One region of the Bradyrhizobium ontarionense genome, then DNA from elsewhere that is predicted to be linked to it. Evidence: riboswitches for the same ligand, from Rfam matches in the RefSeq annotation. Region 1 holds a riboswitch; the other holds the start of a gene.
The links. Region 1 has a riboswitch for glycine ahead of LQG66_RS07685 (D-amino acid dehydrogenase). Riboswitches for the same ligand answer to the same signal wherever they lie in the genome.
Positions count from the first base shown of each region.

Region 2: it holds a riboswitch for glycine, as region 1 does, so the genes downstream of both, gcvT (glycine cleavage system aminomethyltransferase GcvT) here and LQG66_RS07685 (D-amino acid dehydrogenase) in region 1, are expected to answer to the same signal.

Region 1 covers NZ_CP088156.1:1,707,487-1,713,613, reverse strand. Annotated here, with positions in the region: gene LQG66_RS07695 (acetolactate synthase large subunit) at 1-364, shown strand, start outside; gene LQG66_RS07690 (FAD-binding protein) at 366-1,967, shown strand; gene LQG66_RS07685 (D-amino acid dehydrogenase) at 2,228-3,493, opposite strand; glycine riboswitch at 3,638-3,733, opposite strand; gene LQG66_RS07680 (glutathione S-transferase family protein) at 3,846-4,469, shown strand; gene LQG66_RS07675 (IclR family transcriptional regulator) at 4,473-5,261, opposite strand; gene LQG66_RS07670 (SDR family NAD(P)-dependent oxidoreductase) at 5,293-6,057, opposite strand; gene LQG66_RS07665 (FAD-dependent oxidoreductase) at 6,054-6,127, opposite strand, start outside.
Region 2 covers NZ_CP088156.1:8,254,901-8,261,027, reverse strand. Annotated here, with positions in the region: gene LQG66_RS36335 (cyclic nucleotide-gated ion channel) at 1-213, opposite strand, end outside; gene alaS (alanine--tRNA ligase) at 216-2,903, opposite strand; glycine riboswitch at 3,085-3,197, shown strand; gene gcvT (glycine cleavage system aminomethyltransferase GcvT) at 3,343-4,497, shown strand; gene gcvH (glycine cleavage system protein GcvH) at 4,507-4,872, shown strand; gene gcvP (aminomethyl-transferring glycine dehydrogenase) at 5,029-6,127, shown strand, end outside.

The DNA.
Region 1 (6,127 bases):
CAACGTCACCGCTGTGATCTTCAACAACGCCTCCTATTCGGTGCTCAACGTTGAGCTGGAGCGGGTCGGCGCCGACGAGATCGGCCCGAAGGCGCGGGCGCAGCTCGACCTGCACGGGCCGGTGTTGAAGTTCGCGCAGATTGCCGACGGCATGGGGGTGCGATCGACCCGGGCGACGACGCCGGACGAGTTCACGACTGCGCTCGAGCGCGCGCTGGCGACGCCGGGGCCGCATCTGATCGAGGCCGTGGTGCCGCCCGCACTGACGGGCCTCAAGCTGAAGCTGTTGCCGCATCTGTTGGGCTCACTCGATCGCATGCCGCTGTCTGTGGCGCGCATGCTCAAGCGCAAGATCGCACCGTGACATGAGCACGACGCTCCAATCCGATGTCGTCATTGCCGGCGGCGGTCTTGCCGGCATTGTCACCGCACTCGAGGCGCTACGCGCCGGCAAGTCGGTCACTTTGGTGGACAGGGACACGCCGGAGCGGTTCGGCGGGCTGGCGCTGTGGGCGTTCGGTGGCATGGCGCTGGTCGGCACGCCGCTGCAGGCGCGCATAAAGATCCCGGATACGCCGGAGATCGCGCTGCGCGACTGGCTGCGCTTCGGCGAGCTCGATGAAGCCGATCATTGGCCGCTGCAATGGGCGCGCTACTACGTCGAGCATTCGCGAGCGGAAGTCTACGACTGGCTGCTCTCGCACGGCGTGACCTTCATGCCGGCGGTCAACTGGGCCGAGCGCGGCCTGCAGGGCGACGGCAATTCGCTGCCGCGCTATCACATCGTCTGGGGCACCTCGCACCGGCTGACCCGCGTGATGATCGAAGCGATGCGCGCCGCCGATGGTGGCGGCAAGCTCAACGTGCTGCACCGTCACCGCGTCATCAGTCTCGATCGCGCCGCCGGGGCTGTGTCGGGTGTCGTTGCCGTCAACGAGGAAACCGGCGCCGAGATCCGCATCGCGGCGCCGCTGACGGTGCTGGCGATGGGCGGCATCAATGGCGGCCATGAGGAGACGCGTGCCAACTGGGTCAAGGGCCGGCCGCTACCGCAGACGATGCTCAACGGCGCCCATCCGTTCGCCGACGGCGAGCTGCACCACCATGCCGCTGACGCGGTGGGCGCACAGATCACGCATGCCGGCGAGATGTGGAACTACGCCGCCGGCATTCCGCATCCTCATCCGCATTTCGAGGGCCACGGCCTGTCGCTGGTGCCGTGCAAATCGGCACTGTGGCTCAACCACAGAGGCGAGCGTATCGGCCCCGAGCCGCTGGTCACCGGTTTCGACACCCACGTCCTGTGCCAGCGCGTGGCCGCGCAGGACAAGCCCTACACATGGCATCTGCTCAACTGGCGCATCGCCGCCAAGGAGTTCGCCATATCCGGCGCCGAGCACAATGCGCGCATCCGCGACCGGCAGATGCCGATGTTCCTGAAGGAGACGCTGCTCGGCAATCATCGGCTGGTGCGGCAGATGCAGCGCGAGAGCCGGCACTTCCTGGTCGACGACACGCTGGCCGGTCTTGCCGCCAAGATGAATGCACTGACGGGCACGGACGATGTGAGGCCTGAAGTGCTGCAGGCAACCGCTGACGCGTTCGACGCCAATTTCAGGAACGGTGACAAGCTCCACAATGACGATCAGCTGCGCCGCATCCTGCATGCGCGCCAATGGGGGCCCGACAAGCTGCGCACCTGCAAGCCGGCACCGTTGCAGATGAGCGGGGCAGGGCCGTACATCGCCATTCACATGCAGCTCATTACCCGCAAGAGTCTCGGTGGTCTCAAGACCGATCTGCAGAGCAGCGTGCTCGATGCGGTGGGCGCGCCGATCAGCGGCCTCTATGCGGTGGGCGAGGCCGCCGGCTTCGGCGGCGGGGGCGCCTCGGGCAAGCGGTCGCTGGAAGGCACCTTCCTGCCCGGCTGCATTCTCACCGCGCGAGCGGCGGTGCGGGCGATGTGAGGGGCGGCCCCGTCTTCGCGCGATAAGTCGTGCAACGAACTCATCGCATGTGCAGGCCACAACCTCTCAGCACGTCATTCCGGGGCGCCCGCAGGGCGAGCCCGGAATCCATACTCACAGGCCGTCATTGTGGCGCGAGATCGCCGTGGCCGCGCACTCGTTTTCTCACCCACAGTCGTGGTTATGGATTCCGGGCTCGCCCTGCGGGCGCCCCGGAATGACGGCGGTGAGACAGCGAGTCTCCGACATTGCCGCCCGCATCACGCCGCGTTCGGCCGGGCCACCACCAGCGCCGATACTGCATCGGCCGTCGCGGTCGCCAATGTCCAGCCGAGATGGCCGTGGCCGGTGTTGTAGAACACCCGCGGATTTTTGCCGCGGCCGACCCGCGGCAGCATGTCCGGCATCATCGGCCGCAGGCCGGTCCACGGCACCGACTGCCGCGTCGACAGCCCCGGAAAATGCGCCCGGCACCAGTTGATCAGGGGCGAGATGCGCTCAGCCCTGATGTCGCGATTGTAGCCGTTGTATTCCGCGGTGCCGGCGACGCGCAGCCGCGTCGGCCCGAGCCGGCTGGAGACGATCTTGGCGGCGTCGTCGAGCAGGCTGACCCAGGGCGCGGCCTCCTGGTCGGATTTTTCCGAGAGCTGCAGCGTGATCGAATAGCCCTTCACGGGGTAGATGTTGACGCGGTCTCCGAGCGCACGGGCGAACTGGCGCGACAGCACGCCGGCGCAGACCACGATGCGGTCGAACTGATGAACTTCGGTCGGCGGCGCGGTCTTCTCCAGCTGCGGCTCGGTCGACTGGCTGATCACGGTGACGCCGCGATCGCTGGCCGAGACCGACAGCACCTCGTCCGACAGTCGCATCGCGACGCCGAGCCGCTCGCAGGCCTTGGCGAGCCCGATGGTGAATTTGTGGATGTCGCCGGTGAAGTCGCTCGGCGTGTAGAAGCCGCCGTAGTAGTTGCCGCGCAGCGCCGGTTCGATCGCCTTCATTTCCGACGGCGTCACGGTGCGGCGCTCCAGCCCGCCCTTGGCGAGCAGCGCCGAGACGCCTGCGGCCGAGTCGAACTCCTTCTTGGTCTCGTAGAAGTGCAGGATGCCGCGATCCTCGCAGTCGAAGTCGATGCCCTCGTCGGCCGCGATCTTGCGGAGATGCGCGCGCGCCTCGAGCGCCATGCGCACGGTGGTGACGGTGTTCTCCTCGTAGCGCGGGATGTTGGCGATGAACTCCATCATCCAGCTGATCTTGTGCCAGGTCGGGGTCGGATTGACGAGCAGCGGAGCGCCCGGCGTCGTCATCCATTTGATGCCCTTCCAGACCGTGGCCCAGCTGTTCCAGACCTCGGCATTGGAGACCGATAATTGCCCGCCATTGGCGAACGAGGTCTCCATGGCCGCGTAAGGGTGGCGGTCGAAGATGGTGACGCGGCAGCCGCGTTTGGCGAGATTGTAGGCAGTGGTGATGCCGGTGATGCCGGCGCCGATGACGGCGACATGGGTGTTTTCAGGGGTAGACATGCGTATGCTCCAGGCCCGCGTGCTTGCTGCGCGGGATTGCATGCCCCCTCTGTCATTGGCCTGAGAGCTTCACCTGGCGCCGTGAATCGGCTCCAGACTTACACCGTCGGCGGGAGCGAGAGCGCTCCGCTTTCCAGAGTGTCGAAACAGGTTGCGGTCCCTTTGCCTGAGAGTTTCCGGGGCGGTTGCTCCTTCGGCGCCGGATGGCTTTCGCCACCCGGTCTCTTCCGCTCCCGCACTGCAGCAATATCCGTGCCATGCGGGCAGGAAACGACCGCTGCTTTTTTTGCGGCCTGCTGTCGATCTGGTGCTGATGCGTTCGTCTTCAAGGTAACAGGCAAGGAGACCCGTCATGAAGATCTACTGGATCAAGGCCCAGGCCCCGCGGCGCGTGCTGGCGCTGGTCAAGCATCTCGGCGTGCCGGCCGAGTTCATCGACATCAGCCGCGGGCTGAAGACGCCGGAGTTCGCCGCGCTCAATCCCAACATGAAGGCACCTGTGCTGGTCGATGGCGACACCGTGCTGTGGGAGTCCAACGCCATCATGGCCCATCTCTGCGTCAGTGAGAGCTGCGACATGTGGCCGGCGCGCCAGCCGCAGGAGCAGGTCGAGGTGCTGCGCTGGCTGGCGTGGAACGATTGTCACTGGGCACCGGCGGTGGGGCCGTTCTATTTCGAGCACATCGTGCGCAAGACTTTCGGGCTGGGTACGCCGGATCGCGCAGCGCTGGTCGCGAAGGCGCCGAGCCTGAAGACGTTCGCGGCCGTGCTCGATGGTCACTTGCGGTCGCACGACCATATCGCCTGCGACCGCCTCACCATCGCGGATTTCGCGGCGGCCTCGATGGCGACCGACTGGCGCGAGGCCGAGATGCCGCTGGAGTCGTTTCCCAACATCGTGCGCTGGCTCGACGGGCTGATGCGGCTGCCGGCCTGGGCGGAGCCGTGGCCGGAGAAGCGCTCGGCGGCGGCCTGAGCCTCACGGCTGTACAGTGCCGTGACCGAGCTGCTTGGAGATCTCGGCCGCGCAGGCGCGTAAGCGCGTCGCGAGCGGTGATTGCCAGCCGGCGTCGAAGGTGCCGGCCGGCCCCATCGCGGTGATCACCAGCGCGACATGGCCGGCGTGATCGAACACCGGTGCTGCGAACGCATTGACGCCGGGCAGGGGATCGCCGACGGCGCGCGCCAGCCCCTGGGCGCGCACCTCGGCCAGCATCTCCGCGACCTCACGGCTTTTCGGCGCGCGTTTCGGATTGTAGCCCACGCCGAGACGATCGAGGCCGGCGTCGAGCGCGGCCCTCACCGTCTTGGGCGGCAAGAAGGCTGCGAAGGCGCGGCCCGTCGCGGTCTCCAGCAGCGCCATGATCGAGCCGACGCGCATCACGATGTGGACCGGATGGCTCGGCTCCTCCAGCCGCACGACAGTTGGGCCGTTGGTCCCCCACACCGCGAGCGACACCGCATGATCGATGGCGCTTGCGAGCGCCGCGATCTTGGGCGTCGCGATCCGCACCGCTGAGAGCCGGCGCAGGCTGATCAGGCCGAGCTCGAGCGCGAGCGGGCCGATCTCGTAGCGGCCGGTGGTTTGGTCCTGCTCGATCAGGCCGATGCGCGAGAAGCTGACGAGATAGGGATGCGCCTTGGCCGGCGACAGCCCGGCCTCGCGGGCGAGGTCGCGCAGCATCATCGGCTCGCCGCTGCGCGCCAGCGCCTGCAGCAAGGTGCCGCCCACCTCGATCGACTGGATGCCGCGGCTCTCTCTGCCCATGCTTTGCGTCGTCCCTGGTCCGGCGCCGTGCCTACACCGCGAGGAAGCCGCCGTCGACCGGCAGCGTGACGCCGTTGACGTAGGACGCCATGTCGGAGACCAGAAACGCCACCGGGCCGACCAACTCCTCCGGCTGTCCGACCCGGCCGAGCGGCGTGCGGGTCATGAAGCCCGCGAGACGTTCCGGATCGTTGCGCGTCGATTCCGTCATCGCGGTCGCGATCACGCCGGGCGCGATGGCGTTGACGCGGATGCCGTCGGCGGCGAGCTCGCGCGCCAGCGCCTGGGTCAGCGACTTCACGCCGCCCTTGGACGGCGAATAGCCGAGCGTCTTGCTGATGCCGATGAAGGAGGCGACGGAGGCGATGTTGACGATCGTGCCGCGGGTCTCGCGCAACGCGGCGAGAAACGCGTAGGTGACGTTGAAGACGCCGTTGAGATTGACGTCGAGCACGCGCTGCCAGTTCTGTGGTGCGCGCGGCGAGTCGATGCCCTCGCGGATGATGATGCCGGCATTGTTGACGAGGATAGAGATGTCACCGACCTCGGCGCGCAGCTGGGTCGCCAACGCGATGCAGCCGGCGGCGTCGGTGACGTCGAGTCGATGCGCCCAGGCCTTGCGGCCGTGGCCGCGGATCTCGGCTGCGCAGCGCTCGGCATCATCCGTGTCGATGTCGGTGATGATGACATCAGAGCCGCGGTCCGCGAGCCCCAGCGCGATGGCGCGGCCATTGCCATGCGCCGCTCCCGTGACCAGCGCGAGCCGGCCGGCGAGCATCTGACCGTCGTCGCTCATGCGGCGCTCCTTTGCCTGGCGCGATCGGCGAGATGCCGGCCGGCAATGTAGCCGAAGGTCAGCGCCGGCC
Region 2 (6,127 bases), 1.9 Mb from region 1:
CTTGATCGCCCGCAGCGGCAGGCCGAAGGCGGCGGCGATGTCCGGGTCCGACCCCAGCACCACCGCGAACACGTCGAGCGTGATGACGAACACGATCAGCTGGACGATGCGCGAGCCCTGCGTGCTCGGCAGATGATCGTGCTCGAGCAGCTCATAGAGACGGTCCCGCAGATCGGGATCGCGAACGCTGTCGCCCGGCCCGAGCGGCGGCACGGTCAGGCGCCGGCGGCTTTGCCGCCGATGGCCTGCTCGATCGCTGCCAGCGCCGCGTCCGCCTTGGCGCCGTCAGGGCCGCCGGCCTGGGCCATGTCGGGACGGCCGCCGCCACCCTTGCCGCCCAGCGCCTCGGACGCCGCGCGCACCAGCTCGACCGCGTTGAAGCGCGCGGTGAGATCGGCGGTCACGCCCACGACCACGCCGGCCTTGCCGTCCTCGGCACGGCCGACGATGGCGACGACGCCGGAGCCAAGCTGCTTCTTGGCTTCGTCGACGAGCGACTTGAGATCCTTCATCTCGACGCCGGATACCGCCCGCGCCATCAGCTTGACGCCTGAGATATCACGGATGCCGGCGGAAGCGCCGTTGCCAACCTCGCCGCCACCGCCCATGGCAAGCTTCTTGCGCGCGTCCGACAGCTCGCGCTCAAGCTTCTTGCGCTCCTCCATCAGCGCGGTGATGCGCGCCGGCACCTCCTCGACGGTGGTGCGCAGCTCGGCCGCGGCCGCCTTGGCGAGGGAGAGGTTATGGTTGGCATGCGCGCGCGCGCCGCGCGCCGTCAACGCCTCGATGCGGCGGACGCCGGACGCAACCGCGCTCTCGGAGGTCACCGCGATCAGGCCGATGTCGCCGGTGCGCCTGACATGGGTGCCGCCGCACAGCTCGACCGACCAGCCCATCGCGTTGGCACCGTGGTCGCGCGCGGCATGGCCCATCGAGACGACGCGGACCTCATCGCCATATTTCTCGCCGAACAGCGCGCGGGCGCCAGCCTCGCGGGCATCGTCCAGCCCCATCAGGCGGGTGGTGACCTCGGCGTTCTCCAGCACGACGTCGTTGGCGATGTCCTCGACGCGGGCGAGTTCCTCCGGAGAGATCGGCTTCGGATGGACGAAGTCGAAGCGCAGGCGGTCGGGCGAGACCATCGAGCCGCGCTGGGCGATGTGGTCGCCGAGCACCTGGCGCAGCGCCTCGTGCAGGATGTGGGTCGCCGAATGGTTGGCGCGGATCGCGGAGCGGCGGCCATGATCGACGTCGAGCTGCAGCGCGGTGCCGATCTTGAGCGTGCCCTGCTCCACCGTGCCGATGTGCACGAACAGGTCGCCGGCCTTCTTCTGGGTCTCGGTGACGCGGACGCGGACGCCGTCGCCGGTCATCAGGCCGGTGTCGCCGACCTGGCCGCCGGACTCGCCGTAGAACGGCGTCTGGTTGAGCACGATGACGCCGCTCTCGCCGGACTTGAGGCTCTCGACCTCGGCGCCGTCCTTGACCAACGCGGTCACGGCGCCTTCCGCGGTCTCGGTCTCGTAGCCGAGGAATTCGGTGGCGCCGAGCTTCTCGCGCAGCGGGAACCAGATGGTCTCGGTCGCGGCCTCGCCGGAGCCGGCCCAGGCCGCGCGCGCCTTGGCGCGCTGGCGGTCCATGGCGTCGGTGAAGGAGGCCTGGTCGACGCTGATGCCGCGCGACTTCAGCGCGTCCTGGGTCAGGTCGAGCGGGAAGCCGTAGGTGTCGTACAGCGTGAAGGCGACGTCGCCGTCGAACATGTCGCCCTTCTTGAGCGAGGCCGACTTCTCGTCGAGGATGGTGAGGCCGCGCTCGAGGGTCTTGCGGAAGCGGGTCTCTTCCAGCCGCAGCGTCTCCTTGATCAGCGCCTCGGCGCGGATCAGCTCCGGATAGGCTTGGCCCATCTCGCGGGAGAGCGTGCCGACCAGCCTGTGCATCAGCGGCTCGCGGGCGCCGAGCAGCTGCGCGTGGCGCATGGCGCGGCGCATGATCCGGCGCAGGACGTAGCCGCGGCCCTCGTTGGACGGCAGCACGCCGTCCGAAATCAGGAACGACGAGGCACGCAGGTGATCTGCGATGACGCGGAGCGACGCCTTCTGCGGACCCGAGGGGTCGGCATTGGTGAGGTCGGCGATGGTGCGGATCAGTGCGACGAACAGGTCGATGTCGTAATTGTCGTGCTTGCCCTGCAGCACCGCGGCGACGCGTTCCAGCCCGGCGCCGGTGTCGATCGACGGCTTCGGCAGGCTGACGCGCGCTCCCCCCTCATGCTGCTCATACTGCATGAACACGAGGTTCCAGATCTCGATGAAGCGGTCGCCGTCCTGCTCCGGCGAGCCCGGCGGCCCGCCCCAGATCTTGTCGCCATGGTCGTAGAAGATCTCCGAGCACGGTCCGCACGGGCCGGTGTCGCCCATCTGCCAGAAATTGTCCGAGCCACTGATGCGGATGATGCGCGATTCCGGCAGCCCGGCGATCTTCTTCCAGAGCCCGAACGCCTCGTCGTCGTCGACATAGACGGTCGCGGTCAGCTTGTCCTTCGGGAGACCGAACTCCTTGGTCACCAGGTTCCAGGCGAGCTCGATGGCGTGGTCCTTGAAGTAGTCGCCGAACGAGAAATTGCCGAGCATCTCGAAGAAGGTGTGGTGGCGGGCGGTGTAGCCGACATTGTCGAGGTCGTTGTGCTTGCCGCCGGCGCGCACGCATTTCTGCGAGGTGGTGGCGCGGTTGTAAGGCCGCTTCTCGACGCCGGTGAAGACGTTCTTGAACTGCACCATGCCCGCATTGGTGAACATCAGCGTGGGGTCGTTGCGCGGCACGAGCGGCGAGGACGGCACGATCTCGTGGCCGTTCGCGGCGAAGAAATTGAGGAAGGTCGACCTGATCTCGTTGACGCCGCTCATAGCAATCCAATCGAAGAAGTCCGGGAATTCGGCGGTGATGCTTTTAGACAAGGGGACTTCGCCTGTCCAGAAACTGTGCAGAAACATCATGGGGTTGCTGCACGGCTCCTAAAGCTGGTTGAAAGCCACAGTGACGCGTTGACAGCACCCATGAGCTGGTGTTTTGTCGCAACCGTTGACGACAGTCGCGTCGGGAGAGACCGGTCTTTTGAGGTTCTGGTAGAACTTCGGGGGATCGGCGCCGAAGGAGCAACCGCCCCGGAAACTCTCAGGCAAAAGGACCCTCGCGACTGCAACTGCATCTGGAAAGAGGCGCTGGCCGGGCTTGAACCGGACCGCGTCCGCCGACGGGATAATACTCTCAGGCACAGCGACAGATGGGGCTTCGGTGGCGTTTTTCGGGACTGGTCCCGAGGAACCGCGCGAGGACCCCTGATCGATGGCTGAACCGGCTGCTGCTTCCTCTCTTTCACTCAAGCGAACGCCGCTGCATGCGCTGCATGTCAGCCTCGGCGGCAAGATCGTCCCCTTCGCCGGCTATGAGATGCCGGTGCAATACGCGCCCGGCGTGCTCAAGGAGCACCTCCATACCCGCGCCGCAGCTGGACTTTTCGACGTCTCCCATATGGGCCAGGTCGCGCTGGTGCCGAAATCCGGCAAGGTCACAGACGCCGCGGCGGCGCTGGAGCGGCTGGTGCCGCAGGACATCATCGGCATCGCGCCAGGCCGCCAGCGCTATGCCCAGTTCACCAATGCCGATGGCGGTATTCTCGACGACCTGATGGTGGCGAATTTCGGCGAGCACCTGGTGCTGGTCGTCAACGCCGCCTGCAAGGACGCCGACATCGAGCTCTTGCGCAACGGGTTGTCGGACGTCTGCGAGGTGCAGCCGCTGGCCGACCGCGCGCTGCTGGCGCTGCAAGGTCCGCGCGCCGCGGCCGTGCTGGCTAAATTCTGTGCAGACGCGGACAGCATGCGGTTCATGGATGCGGGACCGCGGATGATCGACGGGCTCGCCTGCTACGTCTCGCGCTCCGGCTATACCGGCGAGGACGGCTACGAGATCTCCGTTCCTGCCGACAAGGCCGAGCAGCTCGCGGAAGCACTGCTATCCGACAAGGATGTGCTGCCGATCGGGCTCGGTGCCCGCGACAGCCTGCGGCTGGAGGCCGGGCTCTGCCTGTACGGCCACGACATCGACACCACGACGACGCCGGTCGAGGCCGCGCTGGAATGGTCGGTGCAGAAGCTCCGCCGCAGCGGCGGCGCGCGCGCCGCCGGCTTCCCGGGCGCCGACAGGATCCTCGCGCAGTTCGACAGCGGCGCAGCACGCCGCCGCGTCGGCCTCAAGCCAGAGGGGCGCGCACCGGTGCGCGAAGGCGCTGTTCTGTTTGCGACAGCCGACGCGACTGATCCGATCGGCAAAGTCACTTCCGGCGGCTTCGGTCCGACGCTGAATGCGCCGGTCGCGATGGGCTATGTGCCGACCGCCCTCGCCGCGCTCGACACCAGACTATTCGCAGACGTGCGCGGCCAGCGGCTGCCGCTGCGCGTCGCCGCCATGCCCTTCGTTCCCAACACCTATAAGCGCTGAAGGACGTCCATGACCACGCTCTATACCTCCGATCACGAATGGCTCAGCATCGACGGCGACACAGCCACCATCGGCATCACCGACTATGCGCAGGCCCAGCTCGGTGACGTCGTGTTCGTGGAGCTGCCGCAGGTCGGCCGCTCCCTGAAGAAGGCAGAGGCCGCCGCGGTGGTCGAATCGGTCAAGGCGGCCTCCGACGTCTACGCGCCGATCACCGGCGAGGTCGTCGAGGTGAACCAGGCGATCGTCGACGAGCCTGCGCTCGTCAACACCGACGCCAGCGGCAAGGCCTGGTTCTTCAAGCTCAAGGTCGCAGACAAGGGCGAGCTCGGCGGGCTGATGGATGAGGCCGCCTACAAGGCGCACACGGCGTGATGACCGTGCGGACGACGACAACCATCGTCGTGCCCCGCGCAGGCGGGGCATCCAGTAATCACCGGCGGCAGCGGTCGAACAGAGGCGCCTCGGCGTACTGGATCGTCCGCTTTCGCGGACGATGACACCAACTTTGGATTTTCCAGCGAGGCCCTCATGACCACGCCGCTCAAGCCGCTCGACGATGCCGCCACCAGCTTCGCCCGCCGCCATATCGGCCCTTCGCCATCAGACGTCGCGGCGATGCTGGAGACCGTGGGCGCCAAGAGCGTCTCGGAGCTGATGGCGCAGACCCTGCCCGGCACGATCCGGCAGGCGGCGCCGCTCGTGCTCGAGCAGGCCTTGAGCGAGACCGAAGCGTTGTCGCACATGCGGGCGCTGGCCGCGCAGAACCAAGTCTTCACCTCGCTGATCGGTCAAGGCTATTCCGGCACGATCATGCCCGCGGTGATCCAGCGCAACGTCCTGGAAAACCCGGCCTGGTACACGGCCTACACGCCCTATCAGCCCGAGATCAGCCAGGGCCGCCTGGAAGCACTGTTCAACTTCCAGACCATGATCTGCGATCTCACTGGACTCGACGTCGCCAATGCCTCGCTGCTCGACGAGGCCACCGCCGCGGCAGAGGCGATGGCGCTGGCCGAGCGCTCGGCACGCGCCAAGACCAAGGCATTCTTCGTCGATGAAAACGTGCATCCGCAAACGCTCGCAGTGCTCCGCACCCGCGCCGAGCCACTCGGCTGGCAGCTGATCGTCGGCGATCCGGCCAAGGATCTGGACGCAGCCGAGGTGTTCGGCGGCCTCCTGCAATATCCCGATACGACGGGGCGCCTGCGCGATCCGCGCGCCGATATCGCCAAGCTGCACGACAAGGGCGCACTCGCGATCCTCGCCGCCGATCTGCTGGCGCTGACCCTGATCGCCTCGCCGGGCGAGCTCGGGGCCGACATCGCGATCGGCTCGGCGCAGCGCTTCGGCGTACCGATGGGCTATGGCGGACCGCACGCCGCCTACATGGCGGTGCGCGATGCGCTGAAGCGCTCGCTGCCCGGCCGCATCGTCGGTCTTTCCGTCGATTCGCGTGGCGCGCCCGCCTATCGCCTGGCGCTGCAGACCCGCGAGCAGCACATCCGGCGCGAGAAGGCCACGTCCAACATCTGCACCGCGCAGGTGCTGCTGGCCGTCATCGCCGCGATGTACGCGGTCTATCATGGTCCCGAAGGGCTGAAAGCGATCGCCCGCATCGTGCACCGGC